DNA from 2 places in the Micromonospora sp. NPDC051196 genome. Region 1 is predicted to be linked to the other one. Evidence: predicted binding sites of a transcription regulator. Region 1 holds the regulator's gene; the other holds the start of a gene.

What was found. The regulator HrcA, encoded in region 1, represses chaperone genes, less so after heat shock. The targets are predictions, from matches to a motif close to GGTTNGCACNCTCNNNNNGAGNGTGCNAACC.
Region 2: a site for HrcA is predicted at 2,839-2,869, ahead of groES (co-chaperone GroES). Genes of this name have one in related genera too.

The regions. Positions count from the first base shown of each region.
Region 1 is NZ_JBFBAY010000013.1:45,280-51,944, forward strand. It holds gene hemW (radical SAM family heme chaperone HemW) at 1-1,168, shown strand, start outside; gene AB0M35_RS22760 (DUF4870 domain-containing protein) at 1,185-1,787, opposite strand; gene hrcA (heat-inducible transcriptional repressor HrcA) at 1,996-3,018, shown strand; gene dnaJ (molecular chaperone DnaJ) at 3,092-4,237, shown strand; gene AB0M35_RS22775 (16S rRNA (uracil(1498)-N(3))-methyltransferase) at 4,264-4,998, shown strand; gene AB0M35_RS22780 (SDR family oxidoreductase) at 5,021-5,782, opposite strand; gene AB0M35_RS22785 (histidine triad nucleotide-binding protein) at 5,876-6,238, shown strand; gene AB0M35_RS22790 (serine hydrolase domain-containing protein) at 6,283-6,665, shown strand, end outside.
Region 2 is NZ_JBFBAY010000003.1:151,684-158,348, forward strand. It holds gene AB0M35_RS09000 (WhiB family transcriptional regulator) at 1-322, shown strand, start outside; gene groL (chaperonin GroEL) at 678-2,321, opposite strand; gene groES (co-chaperone GroES) at 2,392-2,706, opposite strand; gene AB0M35_RS09015 (helix-turn-helix transcriptional regulator) at 3,064-3,864, shown strand; gene AB0M35_RS09020 (DUF397 domain-containing protein) at 3,855-4,058, shown strand; gene AB0M35_RS09025 (methyltransferase domain-containing protein) at 4,250-5,494, shown strand; gene ybaK (Cys-tRNA(Pro) deacylase) at 5,573-6,052, shown strand; gene AB0M35_RS09035 (substrate-binding domain-containing protein) at 6,349-6,665, shown strand, end outside.

The DNA of each region.
Region 1 (6,665 bases):
TTCCGCCCGCGCGTCCGTCGGCGACCGTGGCTTCGGGGTGTACGTGCACGTCCCCTTCTGCGCCAGCCGCTGCGGCTACTGCGACTTCAACACCTACACCGCCGAGGAGTTGGGCGGCGGCGCGAGCCGGGAGAGCTATGCCGACACCGTGCTGGCCGAGTTGGCGCTCGCCGCACGGGTGCTGGGTGACCGCCCGCCCCGCCGGGTGGAGACCGTCTTCGTCGGCGGTGGTACGCCCACCCTGCTGCCCGCCGACGACCTGGCCCGCATCCTCGACGCGATCGACCGCACCTGGGGGCTGGCGGAAGACGCCGAGGTGACCACCGAGGCCAACCCGGAATCGGTCACCCCTGCCTCCCTCAAGGAACTGCGGGCCGCCGGCTATACCCGGATCTCGCTGGGCATGCAGTCGGTCGCCCCTGGGGTGCTCGCCGTGCTCGACCGCCGGCACAGCGCCGGCCGGGCCACGGCCGCCGCGATCGAGGCCCGCGACGCCGGTTTCGACCACGTCAACCTGGATCTGATCTACGGGACGCCGGGGGAGCGGCCGGAGGACTTCGCCGCCTCGCTGGAGCAGGTCGTGGCGGCGGGCGTCGACCACGTCAGCGCGTACGCCCTGATCGTCGAGGACGGCACCCGGCTGGCCGCGCGGATGCGTCGTGGTGAGCTGCCGTACCCGGACGACGACGTCGCCGCGGACCGATACCTGGCCGCCGAGTCCGCCCTCGACGCGGCCGGTTTCTCCTGGTACGAGGTGTCCAACTGGGCCCGTACGCCGTCCGCCCGCTGCCGGCACAACCTGCTCTACTGGACCGGCGGTGACTGGTGGGGCCTCGGTCCGGGGGCGCACAGCCACGTCGGTGGGGTGCGCTGGTGGAACGTCAAACACCCCACGGCGTACGCCCAACGCCTGGCCGCCGGCCGGTCACCCGGCCTGGCGCGGGAGGTGCTGACCGCCGACGAGGCCCGGATGGAGGAGGTCATGCTGCGGCTGCGGCTGGCCGGCGGCCTGCCGCTGGACGTCCTCGACGACGCCGGGCGCACGGCTGCGGCGCGGGCGGTGGCCGACGGTCTGCTGGCCGCGCCCGCCCACGCGGCCGGCCGCGGGGTGTTGACCCTGCGCGGCCGGCTGCTCGCCGACGCTGTGGTGCGTGACCTGCTGCCCTGAGCGCGGTGACCGGGCGTCAGCGCTTCACGAAGGTGTAGGTCATCGGGTAGCGGTAGAGCGTGCCCTCGTTGGCCTTGACCCCGCCGATGATGCCGAAGATCACCGGAATGATCCAGACGATCATCGGGACGAAGAACAGCACGAAGCAGGTGATCGTGGCGAGCACCCAGGCCAGCACGCCCGCGACCGCCCAGGTGATCTGGAAGTTGAGGGCGGCGACCGCGTGTGCCCGGACGGCGGGGGACTGCTGCCCGCGGCTCATCATCGCGATCAGCGGCGCGACCCAGCCGAGCAGGCCACCACCGACGATCACGCCGAGCGGGCCGCCGAAGTGGGCGATGAGGGCCCAGGTCTTGTCCTCGCTGCTGCCGTAGCCGCCGCCGGGCGCGCCGTAGCCCCCGGTCGGGTAACCGACACCGGGCGAAGGGTAACCGCCGGGCGGCGGATAGCCACCGGGTGGCGGGTAGCCGCCAGGCGGCGGATAGCCACCGGGTGGCGGGTAGCCGGCCGACGGGGGCTGGTCGCCGGTGGGCGGGGGATAGCCGCCCTGGCCAGACGATCCGGACATCGGAGCCGTGGGATCGTCGCCGAAATTCGGGGGACGAGGTGGTTCAGTCATGGGGCTCACGGTAGGTGCCAGCGGCAATGGCGCACCATAGCGACACCGGCGAGTGTCAACCCTACGATCGGCCCTCGGACACGTCTGTTTTCTTGATCATCGCGCTGCCGGGGGCCTCGACGTAGACTGGCACTCGCTACAGTCGAGTGCCAGGGCGCCCGCTGGCGGCGGTGGACGCTTGACACTGGCCTGCGACAGGAGGTGGGAGATGGGTCTCGACGACCGCAAGCTCGCCGTGCTGCGGGCGATTGTCGAGGACTACGTCGCCACCCAGGAGCCGGTCGGCAGCAAGGCGCTGGTCGAGCGGCACCAGCTCGGCGTGTCGCCGGCCACCGTCCGCAACGACATGGCCGTGCTGGAGGAGGAGGGCTACATCCGCCAGCCGCACACCAGCGCCGGCCGGGTGCCCACCGACCGTGGCTACCGGCTCTTCGTCGACCGGTTGAGCCGGGTCAAGCCGCTCAGCCCAGCTGAACGCCGAGCCATCGAGCGGTTCCTGGCCGGGGCGGTCGACCTCGACGACGTGGTGCACCGCACGGTCCGGCTGCTGGCGCAGCTGACCCGACAGGTCGCCGTGGTGCAGTACCCGAGCCTGGCCCGGTCTCGTGTCCGGCACCTGGAACTGGTGCCGATCTCGACCACCCGGCTGATGCTGGTCGTGATCGCCGACACTGGGCGGGTCGAGCAGCGACTGGTCGAGTTGCCGGCCCCGATCCTCGCCGACGACGTCATAGACCTGCGTCGGACGATCAACGAGAAGCTGGTCGGCATCCAGCTGTCGGAAACCCCGCCGCTGGTGCAGGCCCTCATCGAGGAGTCCGTGCCGCACCTGCGTCCGGCCATGACCACCCTGTCGACCGTGCTGCTGGAGACGCTGGTCGAGCGGCACGAGGAACGGATCGCGCTGGCCGGCACCGCCAACCTCGCCCGCGGCGGGCTGCTGGACTTCCAGGGATCCCTGCGACCGGTCCTCGAGGCGCTCGAGGAGGAGGTCGTCCTGCTCAAACTCATCGGCGAGGTTGAGCCGAGCACGCTGCGGGTGCGCATCGGCGACGAGAACGAGATCGACAACCTGCGGGCGGCATCCGTGGTCAGCACCGGCTACGGCCCGGGCGCGACCATCGTCGGGGGGATGGGCGTGCTGGGGCCGACCCGGATGGACTACCCCGGGACCATCGCCACGGTGAGGGCCGTGGCACGCTACGTGGGCGAGCTGCTGGCCCAGAACTGATCAGTCAGGGCCGACGGTGGGCTGCCGCCGCCGACCGGCGTAACGCGAGACGAACACGAGGACACGGAACGCAGTGGCCAGGGACTACTACGGCATTCTCGGCGTCAGCCGAGGCGCCTCCGACGACGAGATCAAGCGCGCGTACCGCAAGCTGGCGCGACAGTTCCACCCGGATGTCAATCCGGACCCGGAGGCACAGGAGAAGTTCAAGGACATCAACGCCGCGTACGAGGTCCTCTCGGACGATCGGAAGCGGCAGATCGTCGACCTCGGTGGCGACCCGTTGGCCCCGGGCGGCGGCGGTGCCGGCGGCCCGGGTGGGCCCGGCGGTGCCGGTCCGTTCGTCGGCTTCCAGGACATCATGGACGCGTTCTTCGGCGGGGCCACCGGCGCCGGCCGGGGACCGCGACCGCGTACCCGACCCGGTGCCGACGCGATCCTGCGGCTGGAACTGGACCTTCAGGAGACCGCCTTCGGGGTGGAGGCGCCGATCACGGTGGACACCGCCGTGCTCTGCACCACCTGCTCCGGTGCGGGCACCGCCGCCGGCACCCACCTGGCCACCTGCGAGGCGTGCGGTGGCCGGGGCGAGGTGCAGTCGGTGCAGCGCACCTTCCTCGGCCAGGTGGTCTCCGCCCGGCCGTGCACGGTCTGCCAGGGCTACGGCACCACCATCCCGCACCCCTGCCCGACCTGCGCCGGTGACGGGCGGGTCCGGACCCGCCGGTCGCTGACCGTCAAGATCCCGGCCGGGGTGGAGGACGGCATGCGGATCCGGCTCGCCCAGCAGGGCGAGGTGGGCCCGGGTGGTGGCACCGCCGGTGACCTCTACGTCGAGATCCACGAGCGGCCGCACGACGTCTTCTCCCGCAAGGGCGACGACCTGCACTGTCGGGTCACCGTGCCGATGACCGCCGCGGCACTCGGCACCCGGCTGACCATCAAGACGCTCGACAGTGAGGAGCCGGTCGACGTCAAGCCGGGCACCCAGCCGGGCAGCACGTTGCGGCTGCGCGCCCGGGGCGTACCCCACCTGCGTGGCACCGGTCGTGGTGACCTCTACGTCCACCTAGACGTGCGTACCCCGACGAAGCTCGACGCCGACCAGGAGCGGATGCTGCGCGACTTCGCCAAGACCCGCGGCGAGGAGGTCGCCGAACTCACCAAGCAGGGCGGCTTCTTCTCCCGGATGCGTGACGCCTTCAACGGCCACGCCTGAGTCGGTCCTGGTCGAGGCTGCCGGACATGTCCGCTCCGCTGTTCCTGGTCGAGTCGCTGCCCACCGCCGACTCGATGGTGCTCGACGGCCCCGAGGGGCACCACGCCGCCACCGTGCAACGGCTACGGGTCGGCGAGGAACTGCTGCTCGGCGACGGCCGGGGCGGCACGGCCGCCGCCGTGGTCACCGCCGTCGGCCGCGGCACCCTCGACATCGAGATCACCCGGCGGGGGTACGTCGACGCGGCGAACCCCCGACTGGTGGTGGTGCAGGGCATCGCCAAGGGCGACCGGGGTGAACTGGCCGTACAGGCGATGACCGAGGCGGGAGTGGACGAGATCGTCCCCTGGGCGGCCGGCCGGTCGGTGGTGCAGTGGCGCGGTGACCGGGGCGTACGGGCCCGGGGCAAGTGGGTGGCCACGGCTCGGGAGGCGGCCAAGCAGGCCCGCCGGGCGTGGCTGCCGGTGGTGGCGGGCGCGCCGGACGAGCCCACCGGGTCGGTTGCCCGGCGGATCGCCGGTGCCGCCGCCGGATTCGTCCTGCACGAGGAGGCGACCGACCGGCTGACCACCGTCGAGCTGCCCGACCGGGGTGAGATCGTGCTGGTGGTCGGCCCCGAGGGGGGCATCACCCCGACCGAGTTGGCAGCCTTCCAGGAGGCCGGCGCGCACCCGGTCCGCCTAGGCCCCTCGGTGCTGCGTACCTCCACCGCCGGGGTGGCCGCCCTGGCCGTCCTCGCCACCCGCCTCCTGCGCTGGTAGACCCCGGTTTCGGCCTGCTGCGTCAGGTGCGCAGGTAGGAGGCGCCGTTGAGGTCGATGATGGTGCCGGAGGCCCACTCCGCCTCGGGGCTGGCCAGCCAGTGCACGGCCGCAGCGATCTCCTCGGGACGGGCCACCCGGTCGAAGGGGCTCTGGGCCCGGATCGCCGCACCCCGCGGAGCCTTGAGGTGCTCGTTGGTCATGTCCGTCTCGACGAACCCGGGCGCGACCGTGGCCACCGCGATGCCGTACGGCGCCAGGGCCACCGCCAGCGACTGGGCCATCGCGTTGAGACCGGCCTTGCTGGCACCGTACGCCGGATTGGTCGGCTCGCCGCGGAACGCGCCGCGCGAGGAGACGTTGACGATGCGACCACCTCGCGTGCGCATGTGCTGGGCGGCGCACCAGGCGGCGTTGGCCGCCCCGAACAGGTTGGTGTCGCACACCTGTCGCCAACGTTGCCGCCACTGCTCATAGCTGCTGCCGAAGACGGGATGCGGCGGATCGGCCGGTCCGAACACGCCGGCGTTGTTGACCAGCACGTCGAGCCCGCCGAGGCGGTCGGCGGCCTCGTCCACCATCGTCCGTACCGCGTCGGGGTCGGCGAGGTCGGCACGGACCACCACGTGGCCCGTGCCCGGCAACTCGGCCCGCAGTTGCTCGGCCAGTTGGGCCGAGTCGCGGTGGTGGATCGCCACCCGGTCGCCGGAGGCGGCGAAGGCCTGAACCACCGCCCGCCCGATGCCACGTGAACCGCCCGTGACCAGCACCGCCCGTCCCGCCATGCGGGTCATCCTGCCGTACCGCTGGGCAGTGTTGACAAGGGGCCCTTCCTATACCTGAGACGTTAGGAGGGGGCCCTTCCTTACACTGCCCCGGTGAGTACTGCTGACTGTCTGTTCTGTCGGATCGTCGCCGGGGAGATCCCGGCCACGGTGGTCCGCGAGACCCCCACCACGCTTGCCTTCCGCGACATCGATCCGAAGGCGCCGGTGCACGTGCTGGTCATCCCCAAGGAGCACTACGCCGACGTGGCCACCCTCGGCCAGGGCGACCCGGTACTGGCCGGTGAGGTGCTGGCCACGGCCGCCGCCGTGGCCGAGGACGAGGGGCTGCTCGGCGACGGGTTCCGGCTGATGTTCAACACCGGCACCTACGGCGGCCAGGAGGTGTTCCACGCGCACGCGCACCTGCTGGGCGGGGCGCCGCTCGGCCCGATGCTGGCCCGGAGCTTGGCGTGAGTTCGGCCGCCGGCCGTACCGCCGCCGCCCCGCACCTGGAACGGATGGTGTGCCGGGTCCAGGCGCAGGCCCGGGTACCGGCGGTCTCGGCCGCCGTGTACCGGGCCGACCGGGCGGTGTGGACGTGCACGGTCGGCGGCACCGGCAACGACACCGCGCTGGACGAGCAGACCCGGTTCCGGATCGGGTCGGTGACGAAGACCTTCACCGCCGTACTGGTCATGCAGTGCCGCGACGAGGGCCTGCTCGACCTCGATGATCCGTTGGACCGGCACCTCGACCTGCCGGCACACGGCGAGTTGACCGTACGCCGGCTGTTGTCGCACACCGCCGGCCTGCAACGCGAGCCGTACGGCGACGTCTGGGACACGTTGCGGGTGCCGGACGCCGACCGACTGGTCGCCGAGCTGGCCCGGGCCGAGCGGGT
Region 2 (6,665 bases), on a different contig from region 1:
CGCCTGCCGCGGCCGGGACAGTGCCCAGTTCTTCCACCCGGACGGCGAGCGGGGCTCGTCGCGGCTGCGCCGCGAATCAGGCGCGAAGGCCGTCTGCCGCGCCTGCCCGGTACGGGCCGAGTGCGCCGCGCACGCCCTGGCCGTTCGGGAGCCGTACGGGGTGTGGGGCGGCTTCAGCGAGTCCGAGCGGCTGCGGCTGCTCGCGGTCGGCTGGGAGGATCTCGCCGACCGCCGACAGACCCGCGTCGACATCGCCCGGCTGGAGGCCCGGCTGGGCAGCAGCCACCGGTCGACCGTCCCCACCCAACGCAACGTCGCCTGACGCAACCAGTAGCCAACGCTGCGTCGCCGGAGGCACCAGAAGCCATCCCTGCGTCGCCGGACGCACCCAGAAACCAGCGCTGCCGCGCCCCGGTCGGGGCGCGGCAGTGTGCTGCCCAGCACCATGGCCGGATATCACCGTCCCGTTCCGCCGGGTCCGGGCCCTCAGCGAGGACGGTCACGAGGAGTTGGTGCGATCCGCGATGCGCGCGGAGCCGGAACGGCAGCGGCCCGCGTCCTGCGCGGAGTTGGCCGCGCTGGTGGACTGGGTACGCGCGCAGGCACCGGAAAGCTGCCACGCGGCCGGCGGGTGCTCCGGGGGAGCGGCGCACCCGCCGTACCGTGTCTCGGACGGCTCAGAAGCCCGGGCCGTGCTGGTGGCTGTGACCGTGACCGTGGCCGTGACCACCCGCGGCCGGCTCCGGCTCCGCGGGCTTCTCCACCACGAGGCTCTCGGTGGTGAGCAGCAGGCCGGCGATGGACGCGGCGTTGGTGACCGCGTTGCGGGTCACCTTCACCGGATCGATGATGCCGGACGCGGTCAGGTCCACGTAGTCGCCGATGGCGGCGTCGAGGCCGTGGCCCCACTTGCCCTCGGTGACCTTCTGCACCACGACGTAGCCGTCGTGCCCGGCGTTCTGCGCGATCCAGCGCAGCGGCTCGACCAGCGCCTTGCGCACGATCGACACGCCGACCTTCTCGTCGCCGGTGAAGCCGAGGTCGTCGTCGAGCACCGACAGGATCTGGGCCAGGGCGGCGCCACCGCCGGGCACCGTACCCTCCTCGACCGCAGCCTTGGTCGCGGCGATGGCGTCCTCGATGCGGTGCTTGCGCTCCTTCATCTCGACCTCGGTGGCCGCCCCAACCTTGACCACGGCGATGCCGCCGGAGAGCTTGGCCAACCGCTCGGCCAGCTTCTCCCGGTCCCAGTCGGAGTCCGAAGCCTCGATCTCCTTGCGGATCTGGGCGACCCGGTCGGCGACCTCGCTGGCCTGGCCACCGCCGTCGACGATGGTGGTGTTCTCCTTGTCGACCACGATGCGCCGGGCGCTGCCGAGCACCTCCAGGCCGACCTGGTCGAGCTTGTAGCCCAGCTCGGGTGCGACCAGCTCGGCACCGGTGAGGATCGCCATGTCCTGGAGCATCGCCTTGCGGCGGTCACCGAAGCCGGGCGCCTTGACCGCGCAGACCTTGAGGGTCTTGCGGATGGAGTTGACCACCAGGGTGGACAACGCCTGACCCTCGACGTCCTCGGCGACGATCAGCAGCGGCTTGTTGTTCTGGAGGACCTTCTCCAGCAGCGGCAGCAGCTCCTCGATCGCCGAGATCTTCTGCGTGGTGATCAGGATGTACGCGTCCTCCAGGACCGACTCCTGCGCCTCCACGTCGGTGACGAAGTTCGGCGAGATGAAGCCCTTGTCGAACTGGAGGCCCTCGGTGACGTCCAGTTCGGTCTGCAGCGCCGAGCCCTCCTCGACGGTGATCACACCGTCGCGACCGACCCGCTCCATCGCCTCGGCGATCAGCTCACCGATGGTGGAGTCCTGCGCCGAGATCGTCGCCACGTGCGCGACGGACTTCTTGTCGGAGACCTCGACGGCCTTGCCGAGCAGCGCCTCGGAGACCTTGGCCGCAGCGGCGTCGATGCCCCGCTTGAGGCCGGCGGGGTTGGCGCCCGCCGTCACGTTGCGCAGGCCCTCGCGGACCATCGCCTGTGCCAGCACGGTCGCGGTGGTGGTCCCGTCGCCGGCGACGTCGTTGGTCTTGGTCGCCACCTCCTTGACCAGCTGCGCACCGAGGTTCTCGTACGGGTTGGTGAGCTCGATCTCCTTGGCGATGGTCACACCATCGTTGGTGATCGTCGGCGCACCGAATTTCTTGTCCAGGACGACGTTGCGCCCGCGCGGCCCGAGGGTGACCTTTACCACGTTCGCGAGCGCGTTGACACCGTGCTCCAGCTGGTGCCGGGCGTCGTCCGAGAAGCTCAGGATCTTCGCCATGTATGTCCCTTCGAAGCGACGTTGCCCCGGCCCGGCGAGCCGGACCGGGGCAACGACACTGATCGGTTGCTTACTTCTCGATGATCGCGAGGACGTCGCGGGCGGAGAGCACCAGGTACTCCTCGCCGGCGTACTTGACCTCGGTGCCGCCGTACTTCGAGTAGAGGACGGTGTCGCCGACCTTGACGTCCATCGGGATCCGGTCGCCGTCGTCGTCGAAACGGCCAGGGCCGACAGCGAGGACGGTGCCCTCCTGCGGCTTCTCCTTGGCGGTGTCGGGGATCACGATGCCCGACGCCGTGGTGGTCTCAGCCTCGTTCGCCTGGACCAGGATCCGGTCCTCGAGCGGCTTGATCGCAACCTTGGTCGCGGTAGTCACGGGCATACCCTCCTGGGGTACTTGGTTTCGTTGCCGGTCGGCGTGCCGATCGGCGTCAATCTGCCACATGCCACCGGGCGGGGCCGTCGTCGCGGGTGCCGGTCCGCCTGGCGTTCAACACCCGGACGCAGGCCCGAGCGTTGGCACCCTCAGGGTGAGAGTGCTAATCGCAGGTTATTCCTCGGCTAGCACTCCGTCAAGGAGAGTGCCAACGCCACACGCTCGTGTCGCCACCTTTCCGACACCCACGCCACCTCTTCCCCACTCCTGCGCCAGGGATTACCGCAACATGCCGGTCCTGTCTTCCGCCCGGCCATCCGATTCCCTACGTTGCGGCACGACCACATCACGGAGGGAGACGGCATGGCCGACGTACCAACTCTGGGGTTTCTCCGGGACCAGTTGCGCCGGGCCCGCAAGACGCGCGGGCTCAGCCAGGAAGACCTGAGCAAAATGATCAACTACGCTCCGTCGTCGATCAGCGCGATCGAGACGGGGCAGAACCAGCTCAGCGCGGACTACCTGGCCCGATTCGACAAGGTGCTGGAGACCGGTGGCCTCTTCGTCGGAATGCTGGAGCTGATCCGCCTGCATGCCGAGCCGGACTGGTTCCGGCCGTGGGGTGAGATCGAGCGGGAGGCCGTCTCGCTGCGCTGGTACGACCCGGCCGTGGTGCCGGGTCTGCTCCAGACCGAGACGTACGCGCGAGCGATACTCCGCGCCGATGCGCTGCTGACCGACGAGCAGGTCGAGAAGCGACTGCTGGCCCGGATGGCTCGGCAGGAGGTGCTCGCTCGCGACGAGCCGCCGCAGCTCATCGCGATCCTGGACGAGCAGGCGCTGCGCCGGCAGGTCGGCGACCGGGCGACCATGCACGAGCAACTGGAGCACCTGCTGGCCGCCTGCGCCCGGCCACACATACAGGTACGGGTCATTCCGGCCGAGACCCCGTGGTACATCGGATTGAACGGCCCCTTCGTGCTGGCCCGGCTCGCCGACGGCACCGAGGTGGCCCACCTGGACAACCAACGCCGGGGGCACACCGTGGACAGCCCGAACGACCTTGCCGCCCTGGGACGGGGTTGGGAGACTGTGGCCGGTGAGGCGCTGCCGCACCGGCAGTCCGCCCGCCTGATCGAGGGAGTGGCGAAGTCATGGACCTGACCCGTGCCACCTGGCGCAAATCCTCCCGCAGCAACAGCAACGGCGGTGCCTGCGTCGAGGTCGCCGACAACCTGCCCGACCTGGTCGCCGTACGCGACAGCAAGGACCCGACCGGCCCGGTGCTGGCCTTCAGCCCGGCCAGTTGGCGCGCCTTCATCACCTCCCACCACCGGTCCCGGGTGTCGGGAGTGTGATCGACACCGTTACGCCGAAGTAGGGGTAACCCACTCGCCCGGATACCGCCATTCCGGCGCGACCGTGATGATCAAGCTAGCCGAGCAGGGCAGGGCCGTGCTGGGCCGGGCTGGGCCGGGCTGGGCGGGTGGGGGCGGGCTGGGCGGGTGGGGGCGGTCGGTGGGCCGGGGTGGGCCGGGACAATGGGCGGGTGGATCTGGAGCAGCTGGCGGAGTTGCGTACCGCCGAGGGGTCGGCCGCGCTGGCGGCGGCGGCCCGGTTGGCCGGCGGTGATCCGCTGGCCGCGGCGGCGGCGATCCGCTCAGCGGGGGTGCCGGCCGGGTTGGCGGCGGCGGCGCTGACCCAGGCGGAGCTGCGCCGCCGGGCGGCGGGCAAGTTCGGGCCGGCGGCGAGCGGCATGTTCTTCACCCGGCCGGGCCTGGAACAGGCCACCCGGGGGGTGGTCGCGCGACGCCGCGCGCACCGGCTGCGCGAGGCCGGGGTGAGTAGCCTGGCCGACCTGGGTTGCGGGTTGGGGGCCGACGCGCTCGCCGCCGCCCAGGCCGGCATCCGGGTGTACGGCGTGGAGGCCGACCCGCTCACCGCCGCGCTGGCCGAGGCGAACGCGCAGGCCGCCGGGCTGGCCGAGCTTTTCACCGTCGAGTGCGGCGACGCGACGGCGTTCGACGTGACCCGGGTCGAGGCGGTCTTCTGCGATCCGGCCCGCCGCCGGGCCGGGACCGGACGCCGGATCTTCGACCCGAACTCGTACTCACCGCCCTGGGACTTCGTCACCGGGCTCGCCGAACGGGTATCCCACACGGTGGTGAAGGTGGCGCCGGGTCTCGACCACGCCCTCATCCCGGTCGGCGCCGAGGCCGAGTGGGTCAGCGTCGGCGGCGACCTGGTCGAGGCCGCGCTCTGGTGCGGCCCCCTCACCGAAACCCCCCGTCGCGCAACTGTGTTGAAGGAAGGGCCCCCTGTTAACGCCTCAGGTAGTGAAGGGGCCCCTTCTTATCACTTCGTCGACGGCACGAGCGTGCACCAACTCGTCGGATCGGGCCGGAACGAGGCGCCGGTCGGGCCGGTACGCCGCTTCGTGTACGACCCGGATCCGGCGGTGGTACGCGCCCACCTGATCGCCGAACTCGCCGCCGACCTGGACGCCTCGCTGGCCGATCCGAGCATCGCCTATCTCTACGCCGACACGCCGACGCCGACGCCGTACGCCCGCTGCCTGGAGGTGACCGACGTGCTGCCGTTCTCGCTCAAGCGCCTGCGTGCGCTACTGCGGGAGCGCCGAGTCGGCCGGGTGGAGATCCTCAAGCGTGGCTCCGCGCTGGAACCCGAACGACTCCGGCACGACCTGCGCCTGGCCGGTGACCAGCCGGCGAGCCTGGTGCTGACCCGGGTGGCCGCCGCCCCGACGGTGCTGGTCTGTCAACCGGTCCACTGAACCCGACGGTGCGGGTGCACCGCCGAAGGCCCGGAAAGCCGCTGGCCGGGACAACGGGTCGGGACTAGGTTGGCGCACATGACGGGACGGGGTACGCCGGCGACGGTGTTGCTGGCCAAGCGCGGCATCACCCATCGCACCCACGCCTACGACGTTCCCGCGGAGTCGCCGAACTACGGTGCCTTGGTCGCCGCCACGCTCGGCATACCACCAGGGCAGGTCTTCAAGACCCTGGTGACCGAGGTGGACGGCACTCTCACCGTGGCGATCGTGCCGGTGACCGGCGAGCTGGACCTCAAGGCGCTGGCCGCGGCGGTCGGTGGCAAGCGGGCCACACTCGCCGAACGCGGCGCGGCCGAACGCGCGACCGGGTACGTACGCGGCGGAATCAGCCCGCTGGGGCAACGAAAGCGGCTACCGACGGTGCTCGACGCCTCGGCCCTGGAGCACAACACGGTGTACGTCTCGGCAGGCCGGCGCGGCCTTCAGGTCGAGCTGGCCCCGGCCGACCTGGTCGCCCTCACCGACGCCCACACCGCTCCCCTCGCCGCAGACTGACCACGCCGCTGGCCGGCTCGCCGCCGGCTGACCACGCCGGGCTGGCCTCGTCACCGTTACGCCGCAACGGCGGTATCCCTGTCGGTGGGTTACCCCCACTCCACCGAAACGGTGTCGATCATGCAGGACACCGCCGGCAGACGAGTCATGGGCGTTGCCGAATTGTTACTGCCGACAACAAACTCGCCTCCGCCGCACCCTTGTGCCGACGCGCGGGCGGGGAATACGTTGCCGGGCACAACAAAAGAACACCATCGACACACCGACACCTTCCCACTCTCGAAAGGACCCTGCACATGCGCAAGGGCTTCCTCGCCATCGGCGCTGTGGGCGTGCTCGCCCTCGGCAGCCTGACGGCCTGCGGCGACGATTCCGGCGACCAGGCCGGCGGCGGCTCCGGCAAGACTCCGAAGATCGGCGTGATCCTGCCGGACAGCAGCTCCTCGGTCCGCTGGGAGAGCGCGGACCGCAGGTTCCTCAAGGAGGCGTTCGACGCGGCCGGTGTCCAGTCGGACATCCAGAACGCGCAGGGCGACAAGAACGCCTTCCAGACCATCGCCGACCAGATGATCACCAACGGGGTCACCGTGCTGATGATCGTCAACCTGGACTC